Regions from separate parts of the Streptomyces sp. NPDC091279 genome, predicted to be linked through region 3. Evidence: riboswitches for the same ligand, from Rfam matches in the RefSeq annotation. Region 3 holds a riboswitch; each other region holds the start of a gene.
What was found. A riboswitch is a leader RNA that binds a small molecule or an ion and turns the genes downstream of it on or off. The one in region 3 is predicted to bind cobalamin.

Region 1 (3,373 bases), on a different contig from region 3:
TGTCGTACACACCCGGCCCCGCCTCACGCGGATACCCGTGCGCGGCCAGCTCACGAGCCACCTGCATGTGCGAACGCGCCGCCTCCAGACTGATGACATCCGCGTCGAGATCGTCGATCGCCTGGACGATGTCACCGAACTCCGCGTAGCACATGTGCGTATGGATCTGCGTGTCCGGACGCACCCCGGCGGTGGACACCCGGAACGCCTCCGTCGCCCACGCCAGATAGGCACCGCGATCGGCCGCCCGCAACGGCAACGTCTCGCGCAGCGCGGGCTCGTCGACCTGGATGACCGAAGTCCCCGCCGCCTCAAGGTCGTTGACCTCGTCGCGCAGGGCGAGGGCGACCTGCCGGGCGGTGTCGCCGAGCGGCTGGTCGTCGCGGACGAACGACCAGGCGAGCATGGTGACGGGCCCGGTGAGCATGCCCTTGACCGGCCGGTCGGTGAGCGACTGCGCGTACGTCGTCCAGCGCACGGTCATCGGCTCGGGACGCGAGATGTCCCCGGCCAGGATCGGCGGCCGGACATACCGGGTGCCGTACGACTGCACCCAGCCGTGCTGCGTGGCGAGGTAGCCGACGAGCTGCTCGGCGAAGTACTGCACCATGTCGTTGCGTTCGGGCTCGCCGTGCACGAGGACGTCGATGCCGGTCTTCTCCTGGAAGGAGATGACCTCCTGGATCTCCGCCTTGATGCGCTCCTCGTACCCGGCCGTGTCGATCCGCCCGGCCCGCAACTCGGCCCGCGCGCCGCGCAGTTCGCTGGTCTGGGGGAACGATCCGATGGTCGTCGTCGGCAGCGGCGGCAGCCGGAGATGGGCGCGCTGCGCCACCGTCCGCTCGGCGTAGGGCTGCGAGCGGCGCGTGTCGGCGTCGGTGACGGCCGCCGCCCGCTCCCGCACCGCCGGGTCACGGGTGAGGGGGGAGGCCGCGCGGGAGGCCAAGTCGGCCCGGTTGGCGGCGAGTTCGGCGGCGACCGCGCCGGTGCCGTGGGTCAGCCCCTTGGCGAGGGTGACGATCTCGGCGCTCTTCTGCCGGGCGAACGCCAGCCAGCGCACGATCTGCGGCTCGATGTCCCGCTCCGCCGACGCGTCCAGCGGCACATGCAGCAGCGAGCAGGACGCCGCGACGTCGACCCGGTCGGCGAGCCCGAGCAGGGTGCCCAGGGTGGCGAGGGACCTGCCGAGGTCGTTGACCCAGATGTTGCGGCCGTTGACGACACCGGCGACCAGGCGCTTGCCGGGGAGTCCGCCGACGGCGGCCAGCGCGTCCAGGTTGGCCGCGGCGGCCTCCGTGAAGTCCAGCGCCAGGCCCTCGACCGGGGCCTTCGCGAGGACGGGCAGGGCGTCGCCGAGCCGGTCGAAGTACGACGCGACCAGCAGCTTCGGCCGGTCGGTGAGGCCACCGAGGTCACGGTAGGCACGGGCGGCGGCGTTCAGCTCGGCCGGGCTGCGGTCCTGGACGAGGGCGGGCTCGTCGAGCTGCACCCACTCGGCACCGGCCGCCCGCAGGTCGGCGAGGATCTGGGCGTACACCGGCAGCAGCCGGTCCAGGAGGGTGAGCGGCTCGAAGTCGGCGGCGACACCGGGCGCGGGCTTGGCCAGCAGCAGATAGGTGACCGGACCGACCAGCACCGGACGGGCCGTCAGGCCCAGCGCGCGGGCCTCGTTCAGCTCGGCGACCTGCTTGGTGGAGTCGGCGGCGAACTCGGTGTCCGGGCCCAACTCCGGTACCAGATAGTGGTAGTTGGTGTCGAACCACTTGGTCATCTCCAGCGGCGCGACCGCCTGGGTGCCGCGCGCCATGGCGAAGAACCCGTCCAGCGCGTCGGCGGCGACGGCGTCCCGGTGCCGTTCGGGGATGGCGCCGACCATGACGGTGGTGTCCAGGACGTGGTCGTAGTACGAGAAGTCACCCGTGGGGACCTCGTCGATGCCGGCCTCGGCCAGCTGGTTCCAGTTCGTACGGCGCAGCTCGGCGGCGGTGGCCCGGAGGGCGTCAGCGGTGACGCGGCCCTTCCAGTAACCCTCGATCGCCTTCTTCAGCTCTCGGTGCTGTCCCTGACGGGGGTAGCCGTACACGGTGGCCCGTGCTGCCGCGGCTGCGGGCTTGGTGGTCACGGAATCTCCTTCGCGAGATGAATCCCTGAGATCCCGGCGACGGGACGCGAGCGCGAAGGGTGACAGAACCGGACGGTCCGACCTCACGCGGCAGGCGCGGTCGTCCGTTCGATATGCACGCCGACCCGCCCACGAGGTCACCGGAATTCCGTGCGCGGGGTGTCGCACACGGGCAGGTGGCAGGTCTTCGGACTCACGGGCACGTCCTCCCTGGGGGAGGTCACCTACTGGCCGTCGCTTCCCAGGCCCGTCCGGGCCCAGTGCGTATGACGGCGGTCGTTCCCGCTCACCGCTGCGGGGCAGTCCCGGATTCCCACCGGGTTCCCTCTTGCGACGCTCCCGCCTGGCGGACGGGGCGAACCAGCTGCACGGACCAGCGTAAACGCCGATCCCGGGGTGTGGCGCGCCCCGTCCATGATTCGGAAGGTGAGGAGACCCACGCGGCCCGGGGGCGTGGAACGAGAGACGGACGGGAAGGCTCCTGGGCACGTTTGTGACCCGTTACGGGTAGGGGCCACCGGGTCCGCGAACCCCTGGGGGACGCCCCGGACGGACCACCCCGGATCGACCGGCGACCGTACGGGCCGCCCGGTTCAGTCCGCCGTGCCCGGCCGCCGGACCGCGCGCTTGACCTCGGCCTCGACCTCGTCACGGGGCCGGTGTTCGTCCTTCGCGTACTCGGCGAACGTCGACTGGGCTTCCCGGGCCAGATCACGCCAGGCGCGCCACGCGGTCTCGTAGGTGTCCGACTGCTCGCCGCTCCAGCCGCCCTCGTGCGTCGGCGGCCCGTAGGACGCGCGCAGCTCCTCGACCCGGCCGTGTGCCTGGTCGGCCGCGCGCTGTCTCTCCACCAGCTCATCGAAGGTGTGGCTCATATGGAACGACGATAAAGAGACTTTCCCGCTCGCGCGCGTCGAACGGCCCCCGGGCGGCCGGGACCGTTGTCGGAGCAGGTTCTTAAGCTCCTCGCCATGAACGAGGGGGACCGTGCATGAACGAGGGGGACGGCGGCAGACGGGTCGTCGACGGGCGCTTCGCGCTGGAGGCCAGACTCGGCGGCGGAGGCATGGGCACCGTATGGCGCGCCCGTGACCTGCTGCTGCACCGCGGTGTCGCCGTCAAGGAGGTCGGGCCCGCCGACCCGGGACTCGCCGAGTACGACCCGCCGGCCGCGCGCCTGCTGCGCGCCCGGGTGCTGCGCGAGGCCCGCGCGCTGGCCCGGGTCGCGCACCCGAACGTCGTCACGATCCA
Region 2 (3,373 bases), on a different contig from region 3:
TCGCGGGGGTCGCCGCGTTCCTGGCGACCCGGCTCTCCTACACCCTGGGCAAGAAGGCCGACGGCAAGGCCGCCACGAAGGGCTACCGGACCGGCCAGATCGCTTCCGCCGGCCTGGTCTCGCTGGCCCACGGCACCAACGACGCGCAGAAGACGATGGGCATCATCACCCTCGCCCTGATCGCCGGCGGCGCCATCTCCCCCGCCTCGGACCCGCCCATCTGGGTCATCCTCTCCGCCGGTCTCGCCATCGCGGCCGGCACCTACCTCGGCGGCTGGCGCATCATCCGCACCATGGGCACCGGCCTCACCGACCTCCAGCCGCAGCAGGGCTTCGCCGCCCAGACCAGCGCGGCCACCGTCATCCTGGCCTCCTCCCACCTCGGCTTCTCCCTCTCCACCACGCACGCCGTCTCCGGCTCCGTGATGGGCGCGGGCCTGGGCCGCAAGGGCGGGGTGGTCCGCTGGTCGACGGCGACCCGGATGTTCGTCGCCTGGGGCCTGACGCTCCCGGCCGCCGCCCTGGTGGGCGCGCTCGCCGAGTACGTCACCGGCCTGGGCGACTGGGGCACCGCGCTGGTCGCCGTCTTCCTCATCGCCTCCAGCGCGGCGATCTGGAAGGTCTCCCGGCGCGAGGTCGTCGACCACCACAACGTCGTCGACGAGAGCGCCGCCGCCGAACCGGCCGGTGTGGTCACCCAGGCGATCGCCGCCGTCAGCCCGCCGCCCGCGGGCACCGTCGGTGACGATCTGACGGCCACCATCCCGGGCCCGCCGCCCACCGCAACCACCGCCGAACCGGCTCCGCCGGCCGCCGTCTGATCCGCTGAACCCCCGCTGATCCCCGCGAAGGAAGCAACATGAAGATCGACTGGGCGGCCCTCGGCTCCGTCTTCGGCGTCAGCCTCGTGGTCACCGTGGCCATGGTGGCCCTGTTCACCCTCGGCATCATGGGCCTCTCGCGCCGCGAGCGCGCCACCGCCGAGGGCGGGGCGGCGCCGCTGGCCGCCACCGGCGCCTACGTCTGCTTCGCCGCGTGCGCGGCCGGTGTGGCGTACGGGATCTCCCTGATCGTGGCCTGAATGGCCTGAACCGATCGCGATCCGACGCGATCGCGACCTCCGCGACACCGGTTGGGGTGCGGGACGGAACACCGTCCCGCACCCCACCGTCATGTCGCCCCCGCGAGCCGCCGTGTGTGGGCCTCAGCACACTCCTTCGCCGCAGGTCAACAGCAAGTTGACTGCCGTTGTGGAGCGTGGTGGACTGCCGGGGCCAGCTACGGCGGCACGAGAGGAAGCCGGTGCGAATCCGGCGCGGTCCCGCCACTGTCACCGGGGTAGTAACCCCCGGGAGCCAGGAACTCTCACCGCCGGTCTCGTCGAACCAGGGCGTGGACACCCTGAGTGAGGACACATTCGCCATGCGCGGCATCCGAACGAACCCGAGCGCCCTGCCCGCCCCCACGGCCGACTGACCCGTGCGTGCCGATCGCGTCTTCGCGTACGGCGCCGCCGCCGGCCTCCTCGGCGACCAGCTGCTCGGCGATCCGCGCCGGGGGCATCCGGTCGCCGCGTTCGGGCGGGCCGCCGGTGCCGTGGAACGGGTGCTGTGGCGGGACCATCGGGGGTGGGGCGCGCTGCACACCGCCGTGTGCGCCGGTGGCGCCGTCGCCCTCGGGGCTCTCGCCGCGCGTGCCCTACGGGATTCCCGTACGGGTTCCCTCGCCCTGACCGCCGCCGCCACCTGGGCCGTCGTCGGCGGCACCTCGCTGGCCCGGGAGGCCAGGACGGTCGGGCGCGCCCTGGAGGCCGGTGATCTGGCCGGGGCGCGGGCCCGGCTGCCGCATCTGTGCGGGCGCGACCCGCAGGCCCTGGACGCCGACGCCCTCGCCCGCGCGGTCGTCGAGTCCGTCGCCGAGAACACCTCGGACGCCGTGGTGGGCGCGCTGGTGTGGGGCGCCGTCGCCGGGGTCCCCGGGCTGCTCGGGTTCCGGGCCGTCAACACGCTGGACGCCATGGTCGGCCACAAGTCGGCCCGGCACCGCCGTTTCGGCTGGGCCTCCGCGCGCCTCGACGACGTCGTCGGCTGGCCAGGGGCGCGGCTGACGGCCGTGCTCGCCGCCGTCGCCGGGAGTGATCCGCGCGGGGCGCTGCGGGCCTGGCGGGCCGATGCCGCGAAGCATCCGTCGCCCAACGCGGGCCCGGTGGAGGCGTCGTTCGCGGGCGCGCTCGGGGTGCGGCTCGGCGGCACCCTCGCCTACGCGGGCCGCGTCGAACACCGGCCGGTCCTCAACGGCGCCGTGGGGCGCCCCGTCACCGTCCCCGACATCGAACGGGCCGTACGGCTGTCCCGGCGCGTCGGCCTGCTCGCCCTCGGGGTCAGCGCGGCCGGCCGTCTCCTGGTGAAGGGAGGCAGGTCATGAACGGTGGTCTGCTCGTCGCGGGCACCACCTCCGACGCCGGCAAGAGCGTCGTCACGGCGGGGATCTGCCGGTGGCTGGTGCGCCAGGGCGTGAAGGTGGCGCCGTTCAAGGCGCAGAACATGTCGCTGAACTCGTTCGTGACGCGCGAGGGCGCGGAGATCGGGCGGGCCCAGGCCATGCAGGCGCAGGCGTGCCGCGTCGAGCCGACCGCGCTGATGAACCCCGTGCTGCTCAAGCCGGGCGGCGAGCAGAGCAGCCAGGTCGTGCTGCTGGGCAAGCCGGTCGGCGAGATGAGCGCGCGCGGCTATCACGGCGGCCGGCAGCAGCGGCTGCTGGGGACGGTGCTGGACTGCCTGGCCGAACTGCGCGCCGACTATGACGCGGTGATCTGCGAGGGGGCCGGGTCGCCCGCGGAGATCAATCTGCGGCGCACCGACATCGTCAACATGGGGATCGCGCGCAACGCCGGGCTGCCCGTGCTGGTCGTCGGTGACATCGACCGGGGTGGCGTCTTCGCCTCCTTCTTCGGGACCGTCGCGCTGCTCTCGCCCGAGGACCAGGCGTGTGTGGCCGGGTTCCTCGTCAACAAGTTCCGCGGCGATGTCAGCCTGCTGGAGCCCGGCCTCGACATGCTGCACGGCCTCACCGGGCGTCGTACCTACGGGGTACTGCCGTTCCGGGACGGGCTCGGCATCGACGAGGAGGACGGACTCGGGGTGTCCCTGAGAGCGGCCGTGCGCGAGTCGGCCGTCACACCGCCGGTCGGCGCCGAGGTACTACGGGTAGCGGTGTGTGCCGTGCCGCTCATGTCGAACTTCACCGACGTGGACGCCCTCGCCGCCGAACCCGGGGTCGTGGTGCGGTTCGTGGACCGGCCCGAGGAGCTGGCCGACGCCGACCTCGTCGTCGTTCCCGGAACGCGCGGGACCGTGCGGGCGCTGGAGTGGCT
Region 3 (3,373 bases):
AGGACCTCCTCGCCGTCGCCCCCGTCGTCGCCCGCACCCTGCCCGAACTGCTCTCCCTGGAGTGCTGGGGCGGCGCCACCTACGACGTCGCCCTCCGCTTCCTCGCCGAGGACCCCTGGGAGCGGCTGGCCGCACTGCGCGAGGCGGTGCCCAACCTCTGCCTCCAGATGCTGCTGCGCGGCCGCAACACCGTCGGCTACACCCCCTACCCGACCGAGGTGACCGACACCTTCGTGCAGGAGGCCGCCGCCACCGGCGTCGACATCTTCCGCATCTTCGACGCCCTCAACGACGTCGGCCAGATGCGCCCCGCCATCGACGCCGTCCGGGCCACCGGGACCGCCGTCGCCGAGGTCGCCCTCTGCTACACCGCCGACCTGTCCGACCCGAACGAGCGGCTCTACACCCTCGACTACTATCTGCGCCTCGCCGAGCGGATCGTCGACGCCGGCGCGCACGTCCTGGCCGTCAAGGACATGGCGGGACTGCTGCGGGCGCCGGCCGCCGCCACCCTCGTCGCCGCGCTGCGCCGGGAGTTCGAGCTGCCGGTCCATCTGCACACCCACGACACGGCCGGCGGTCAGCTCGCCACCTACCTCGCCGCGATCCAGGCGGGCGCGGACGCGGTCGACGGCGCCGTCGCCTCCATGGCCGGGACCACCTCACAGCCGTCGCTCTCCGCGATCGTCGCCGCCACCGACCACTCGGCGCGGCCCACCGGGCTCGACCTCCAGGCCGTCGGGGACCTGGAACCGTACTGGGAGAGCGTCCGGCGGATCTACGCGCCCTTCGAGGCGGGGCTCGCCTCCCCGACCGGGCGCGTCTACCACCACGAGATCCCCGGCGGGCAGCTCTCCAACCTGCGCACCCAGGCCGTCGCGCTCGGCCTCGGTGACCGCTTCGAGGACATCGAGTCCATGTACGAGGCGGCCGACCGGATGCTGGGCCGCCTCGTCAAGGTCACCCCGTCCTCCAAGGTCGTCGGCGACCTCGCCCTGCACCTGGTCGGCGCCGGGGTCGACCCGGCCGACTTCGAGGCCACGCCGGGCCGGTACGACATCCCGGACTCCGTCATCGGCTTCCTCCGCGGCGACCTCGGCACCCCGCCCGGCGGCTGGCCCGAGCCGTTCCGCAGCCGCGCCCTGGAGGGCCGCGCCGCCGCCAAGCCCGTCCAGGAACTGACCGACGAGGACCGCGAGGGCCTGGAGAAGACCCCGCGTGCCACCCTCAACCGGCTGCTGTTTCCCGGCCCGACCCGCGACTTCGACACCCACCGCCAGACCTACGGCGACACCGGCGTCCTGGACAGCAAGGACTTCTTCTACGGGCTGCGCCCCGGCAAGGAGTACGCCGTCGACCTCGACCCCGGCGTCCGGCTGCTGATCGAGCTGGAGGCGGTCGGTGAGGCCGACGAACGCGGGATGCGCACCGTGATGTCCACCCTCAACGGACAGTTGAGGCCCATCCAGGTCCGCGACCGGGCCGCCGCCTCCGACATCCCGGCCACCGAGAAGGCCGACCGGGGCAACGACGGCCATGTCGCGGCGCCGTTCGCCGGAGTCGTCACCCTCTCCGTCGCCGAGGGCGACGAGGTCGCGGCCGGGGCGACCGTCGCCACCATCGAGGCGATGAAGATGGAGGCCTCGATCACCGCACCCCGGGGCGGCCGGGTGACCCGCCTCGCCATCACCCGGATTCAGCAGGTCGAGGGCGGCGACCTCCTCGTCGAACTCGACTGACCACGAGGGTTTGCCCTGATGTGACACGGGGTGGTCTTGGCCATGCCCGTGTCACGGGGTAGCGTCACACCGAAATCGAACGACAGCATGCGGAAGCCGGTGTGAATCCGGCACGGTCGCGCCACTGTGAACGCCCCGCCCCGACCCGGGCGGCCGTGAGTCAGACCCGTGTCCGTCGTCCTGTGCACCACCGAGTTGGGACGCGAACTCCCAGAGGAGGTCCTGCCATGGCGCAGACCGTCGCTCCGCCGACCACCACCCTGGCCCCGGCCAAGCTGCCCCTGCGGGACATCGTTCCGTGGGCGGTGTTCTTCGGCGTCCTCATGCTGGTCCTGCTGTACTTCGTCGGCGCCGAACAGGGCGCCACCTCCGTGGTCTCCGGCGAGGACGTCCACGAGTGGGTCCACGACGCCCGCCACCTGCTCGGCTTCCCCTGCCACTGACCGAGGGACGCCGCACACCCATGAACTCCGCAACGGTAAGAAACCTCCTCGTCCGCGGCATGCTCGCGGGCCTCGGCGCCGGACTGCTCGCCCTGGTCGTCGCCTATCTCCTCGGCGAGCCGTATGTCGACAAGGCGATCGGCTTCGAGGCGGCGCACTCCCACGAGCACGAGATGGCCGTAGTCTCCCGCTCCCTCCAGTCCACCGCGGGACTCGCCACCGGCGTCCTGGTCTACGGGGTCGCCTTCGGCGGCATCGCCGCGCTCGCCTACTGCTTCGCCCTCGGCCGGGTCGGCCGCTTCGGCCCCCGGGCCACCGCGCTGCTGCTCTCCGGCTGCGCCCTGCTCGCCGTCTACGTCGTGCCGTTCCTGAAGTACCCGGCCAACCCGCCCGCCGTCGGCAACCCCGACACCATCGGCCGGCGCACCACCCTGTACTTCCTGATGATGCTCCTCAGCGTGCTCCTCGCGATCGCCGCGACCCTGCTGGGCAAGCGGCTCGCCCCGAGGCTCGGGAACTGGTGGGCCACGGTCGCCGCGATCACCGCGTTCGCCGTCGTGATCGGCCTCGCCTTCGCGTTCCTGCCGGTCGTCGACGAGGTCCCCGCGGACTTCCCGGCGAGCGTCCTGTGGCGGTTCCGGCTCGCCGCGCTCGCCATCCAGATCAGCCTGTGGACCGGCTTCGGACTCCTCTTCGGGGAACTCGCGGAACGGGTCCTCCACCCGAAGCCCGCCACCGTCGCCGCCGGTACGGCCGTCCCCGCCGCCCACTGAACCGGCCACGGGCGACCCCGTGCAAAGGGCCCACGGACCCGTCCGCGGGCCCTTACCCGTACCCCCTGCGACCCCTGTGACCCCTGCGACCCCTGCGACCCTCCCCGCGACCTCCCGGGACCTCCCCGGACCGAGAGGTGCGTCACGTACCCGACATCCCGCCCCGCACCGGCGTGTTGATAGCCTCGGGGCGCCAGTCGAGCCACACCCGAGGCCAGGGAATCCGGTGCGAACCCGGAACTGACGCGCAGCGGTGAGGGGGACGGGCGGGGCACGACAGCCACTGGGAGACCGGGAAGGCGCCCCGGCCGGACGAACCCGAGTCCGAAGACCTGCTGGCACCTCCGCACCCCCGCGGAGGGCACCCGTAGGCAAGGCTCCGCGTACGAGCCCCGACCACCGAGGCGTACCCGTGTTC
Region 4 (3,373 bases), on a different contig from region 3:
GCACCGGCGTTGATCGCGTTCGTGAAGGACACGCTGATCTACCTCGTCATCGCGGTGGCGATCATCTACATCCCGATCAAGCTCGGCGGCTTCGACGAGATCTTCGCGAAGGCCGACGCCAAGTTCACGACGGCGGGCGCGGGCGGGCTGCTGCCACCGGCGGCCGGGCAGTGGACGTACGCGACGCTGGCGCTCGGGTCGGCGATGGCGCTGTTCATGTACCCGCACTCGATCACCGCGACGCTCTCCTCCAAGAACCGTGAGGTGATCCGCCGCAACACCACGATCCTGCCGCTGTACTCCCTGATGCTGGGACTGCTGGCCCTGCTCGGGTTCATGGCGATCGCGGCCGGCGTGAAGGTCGACAACGGCCAGCTGGCGATCCCCCAGCTGTTCGAGGACATGTTCCCCGACTGGTTCGCGGGCGTAGCGTTCGCGGCCATCGGGATCGGCGCGCTGGTGCCGGCGGCCATCATGTCGATCGCGGCGGCGAACCTGTTCACGCGGAACATCTACAAGGACTTCATCAGGCCCGACGCGACGCCCGCGCAGGAGACCCGGGTCTCCAAACTGGTCTCGCTCCTGGTGAAGGTCGGCGCGCTGGCGTTCGTGCTCACGATGGACAAGACGGTCGCCATCAACTTCCAGCTGCTGGGCGGCATCTGGATTCTCCAGACGTTCCCGGCCCTGGTCGGCGGCCTGTTCACGCGCTGGTTCCACCGGTGGGCGCTGCTGGCGGGCTGGGCGGTCGGCATGGCCTACGGCACGCTCGCCGCGTACGGGGTGGCGTCGCCGACGCAGAAGCACTTCGGCGGCTCGTCGGCCGACATCCCCGGCATCGGTGAGATCGGTTACATCGGCATGACCGCGTTCGTCCTCAATGCCCTGGTGACGGTGGTCCTGACGTTCGTCCTGAAGGCGACGAAGACCCCCGACGGCATCGACGAGACCACCCCGTCCGACTACACAGCCGACGCAGGCGACCCAGGAGTAACCCCAAACCTCCCCCCAGCAACAGCAACCGCCACCCACTAACCGGTTCCCTGTTTTTTAGGGGCGCGGGGCTGTATCGATATGCGGCTCCGCCGCGTGCGCGCGACAAGCCCCCACCGGACCCCAGCGGGCCGCCGAACCGAACCACCCACGGCGGCCCGCAGCCACGTCCACACCTGAACGCCCCCCAGCACAAACCCCCTGTTTTTTAGGGGCGCGGGGAACTGCGCGACAAGCCCCCACCGACCCCGCAGCGGGCCGCCGAGCGAACCAGCCACGGCGGCCCGCCGTTCATGTCCGCGAGCCCCGCAAACCCGCCCCCAGCCCCGCGCAGGGGGGCCACGCGGGGGCCCGTGCAACGCCCCCAGAACACCCCCAGAAGCCCGCCCGCAGGGCGCTCCCAACGTGACTCAACCCAACGGAGAGTTGACGCTCCGAGACCGTCGCGACACAACATCTGGGGGTGCCACCCTCACCCGGCACTAGATGTATGCTCGTGCTCGCTGTCGCCGCAGGGGAATCCGGTGCGAATCCGGAACTGTCCCGCAACGGTGTACTTGCGTACCCTCGCGTACCCGCGAGCCGTACGCATGGCCAGTCCGAGGACCTGCCGACAGCGCACCCGAACCTCCCGGTCCGGGTGCCTGTAGAACGTCCGGGCCTCGTGGAATGGGCGGCTGGACGCGACACACGCCAGTGTTTCGCGGCTGAGCCCTGCCCGCTTTCGAGGCCCCCGTGCCGAGCGAGGGAGAGCCCCCACGTGACCATCGCGCCAGTCGACCCGGCTTCAGTCACCCCGGTGGAGAACGACGGTCCCGGTGCCGCGCTGCTGCGGACCCTGACCGAGCTGACCGCCGACCTCCCCGACGCCGACCCCGGCCGGGTCGCCGCCGCCGCGCTGCGCGGCCGGTCCGCGCGGGCGGACGAGGCGGAACTGCGCGAGCTGGCCACCGAGTCGGCGGCCGGCCTCATCTCCGAGGACCCCGCGTACTCGCGGCTGGCCGCCCGGCTGCTGACCATCAGCATCGCCAAAGAGGCCGCCACGCAGGGCGTCACGTCCTTCACCGAGTCGATCACCGTCGGCCACCGCGAGGGCCTGATCGCGGACCGCACCGCGGAGTTCGCCCGGGTGCACGCCGCCCGCCTCGACGCGCTGGTCGACCGCCAGGGCGACGACCGCTTCGGCTACTTCGGCCTGCGCACCCTGTACAGCCGTTACCTGCTGCGTCACCCGATCACCCGCAAGGTCGTCGAGACGCCCCAGCACTTCATGCTGCGGGTCGCCTCCGGTCTCGCCGAGGACGACAGCCTCCGTTCGGTCGACGAAGTCGCCGCGCTCTACGGGCTCATGAGCCGCCTGGACTACCTGCCGTCCTCCCCCACGCTCTTCAACTCCGGTACCCGGCACCCCCAGATGTCGTCCTGCTACCTGCTGGACTCGCCGCTGGACGAGCTGGACTCCATCTACAGCCGCTACCACCAGGTGGCCCGCCTCTCCAAGCACGCCGGCGGCATCGGCCTGTCCTACTCCCGCATCCGCAGCCGCGGTTCGCTGATCCGGGGCACCAACGGGCACTCCAACGGCATCGTGCCGTTCCTGAAGACGCTGGACGCCTCGGTGGCCGCGGTGAACCAGGGCGGGCGGCGCAAGGGCGCGGCCGCGGTCTACCTGGAGACCTGGCACTCCGACATCGAGGAGTTCCTTGAGCTGCGCGACAACACCGGCGAGGACGCCCGCCGCACCCACAACCTGAACCTCGCGCACTGGATTCCGGACGAGTTCATGCGCCGGGTCAACGCCGACGGCCAGTGGTCGCTGTTCTCCCCCTCCGACGTGCCGGACCTGGTCGACCTGTGGGGCGACGACTTCGACGCCGCGTACCGCAAGGCGGAGGCCGCCGGGCTCGCGAAGAAGACGCTGCCGGCCCGTGAGCTGTACGGCCGCATGATGCGCACCCTGGCGCAGACCGGCAACGGCTGGCTGACCTTCAAGGACGCGGCCAACCGCACCGCCAACCAGACGGCCCTGCCCGGCCACACCGTGCACTCCTCGAACCTCTGCACAGAGATCCTGGAGGTCACGGACGACGGCGAGACCGCGGTCTGCAACCTCGGCTCGATCAACCTCGGCGCGTTCGTGGTGGGCGGCGAGATCGACTGGGAGCGCCTCGACGACGCCGTCCGCACCGCGGTGACGTTCCTGGACCGGGTCGTCGACATCAACTTCTACCCGACCGAGGAGGCGGGCCGCTCCAACTCCAAGTGGCGTCCCGTCGGTCTGGGCGCGATGGGGCTCCAGGACGTCTTCTTCAAGCTGCGGCTGCCCTTCGACTCGCCCGAGGCGAAGGCGCTGTCCACCCGGATCGCCGAGCGGATCATG

Region 1: it holds a riboswitch for cobalamin, as region 3 does, so the genes downstream of both, metE (5-methyltetrahydropteroyltriglutamate--homocysteine S-methyltransferase) here and ACIQOU_RS00295 (CbtB-domain containing protein) in region 3, are expected to answer to the same signal.
Region 2: it holds a riboswitch for cobalamin, as region 3 does, so the genes downstream of both, ACIQOU_RS31715 (cobalamin biosynthesis protein) here and ACIQOU_RS00295 (CbtB-domain containing protein) in region 3, are expected to answer to the same signal.
Region 4: it holds a riboswitch for cobalamin, as region 3 does, so the genes downstream of both, ACIQOU_RS15920 (ribonucleoside-diphosphate reductase subunit alpha) here and ACIQOU_RS00295 (CbtB-domain containing protein) in region 3, are expected to answer to the same signal.

The regions. Positions count from the first base shown of each region.
Region 1 is NZ_JBIVVA010000004.1:390,321-393,693, forward strand. It holds gene metE (5-methyltetrahydropteroyltriglutamate--homocysteine S-methyltransferase) at 1-2,122, opposite strand, end outside; cobalamin riboswitch at 2,283-2,502, opposite strand; gene ACIQOU_RS12165 (hypothetical protein) at 2,716-2,997, opposite strand; partial or broken gene ACIQOU_RS12170 (protein kinase) at 3,189-3,373, shown strand, end outside.
Region 2 is NZ_JBIVVA010000015.1:63,058-66,430, forward strand. It holds gene ACIQOU_RS31705 (anion permease) at 1-821, shown strand, start outside; gene ACIQOU_RS31710 (hypothetical protein) at 860-1,081, shown strand; cobalamin riboswitch at 1,244-1,386, shown strand; gene ACIQOU_RS31715 (cobalamin biosynthesis protein) at 1,480-2,424, shown strand; gene ACIQOU_RS31720 (cobyric acid synthase) at 2,421-3,373, shown strand, end outside.
Region 3 is NZ_JBIVVA010000001.1:60,330-63,702, forward strand. It holds gene ACIQOU_RS00290 (pyruvate carboxylase) at 1-1,739, shown strand, start outside; cobalamin riboswitch at 1,777-1,925, shown strand; gene ACIQOU_RS00295 (CbtB-domain containing protein) at 1,967-2,182, shown strand; gene ACIQOU_RS00300 (CbtA family protein) at 2,203-2,955, shown strand; cobalamin riboswitch at 3,133-3,310, shown strand; gene ACIQOU_RS00305 (ABC transporter substrate-binding protein) at 3,368-3,373, shown strand, end outside.
Region 4 is NZ_JBIVVA010000005.1:579,444-582,816, forward strand. It holds gene mctP (monocarboxylate uptake permease MctP) at 1-1,035, shown strand, start outside; cobalamin riboswitch at 1,467-1,623, shown strand; gene ACIQOU_RS15920 (ribonucleoside-diphosphate reductase subunit alpha) at 1,754-3,373, shown strand, end outside.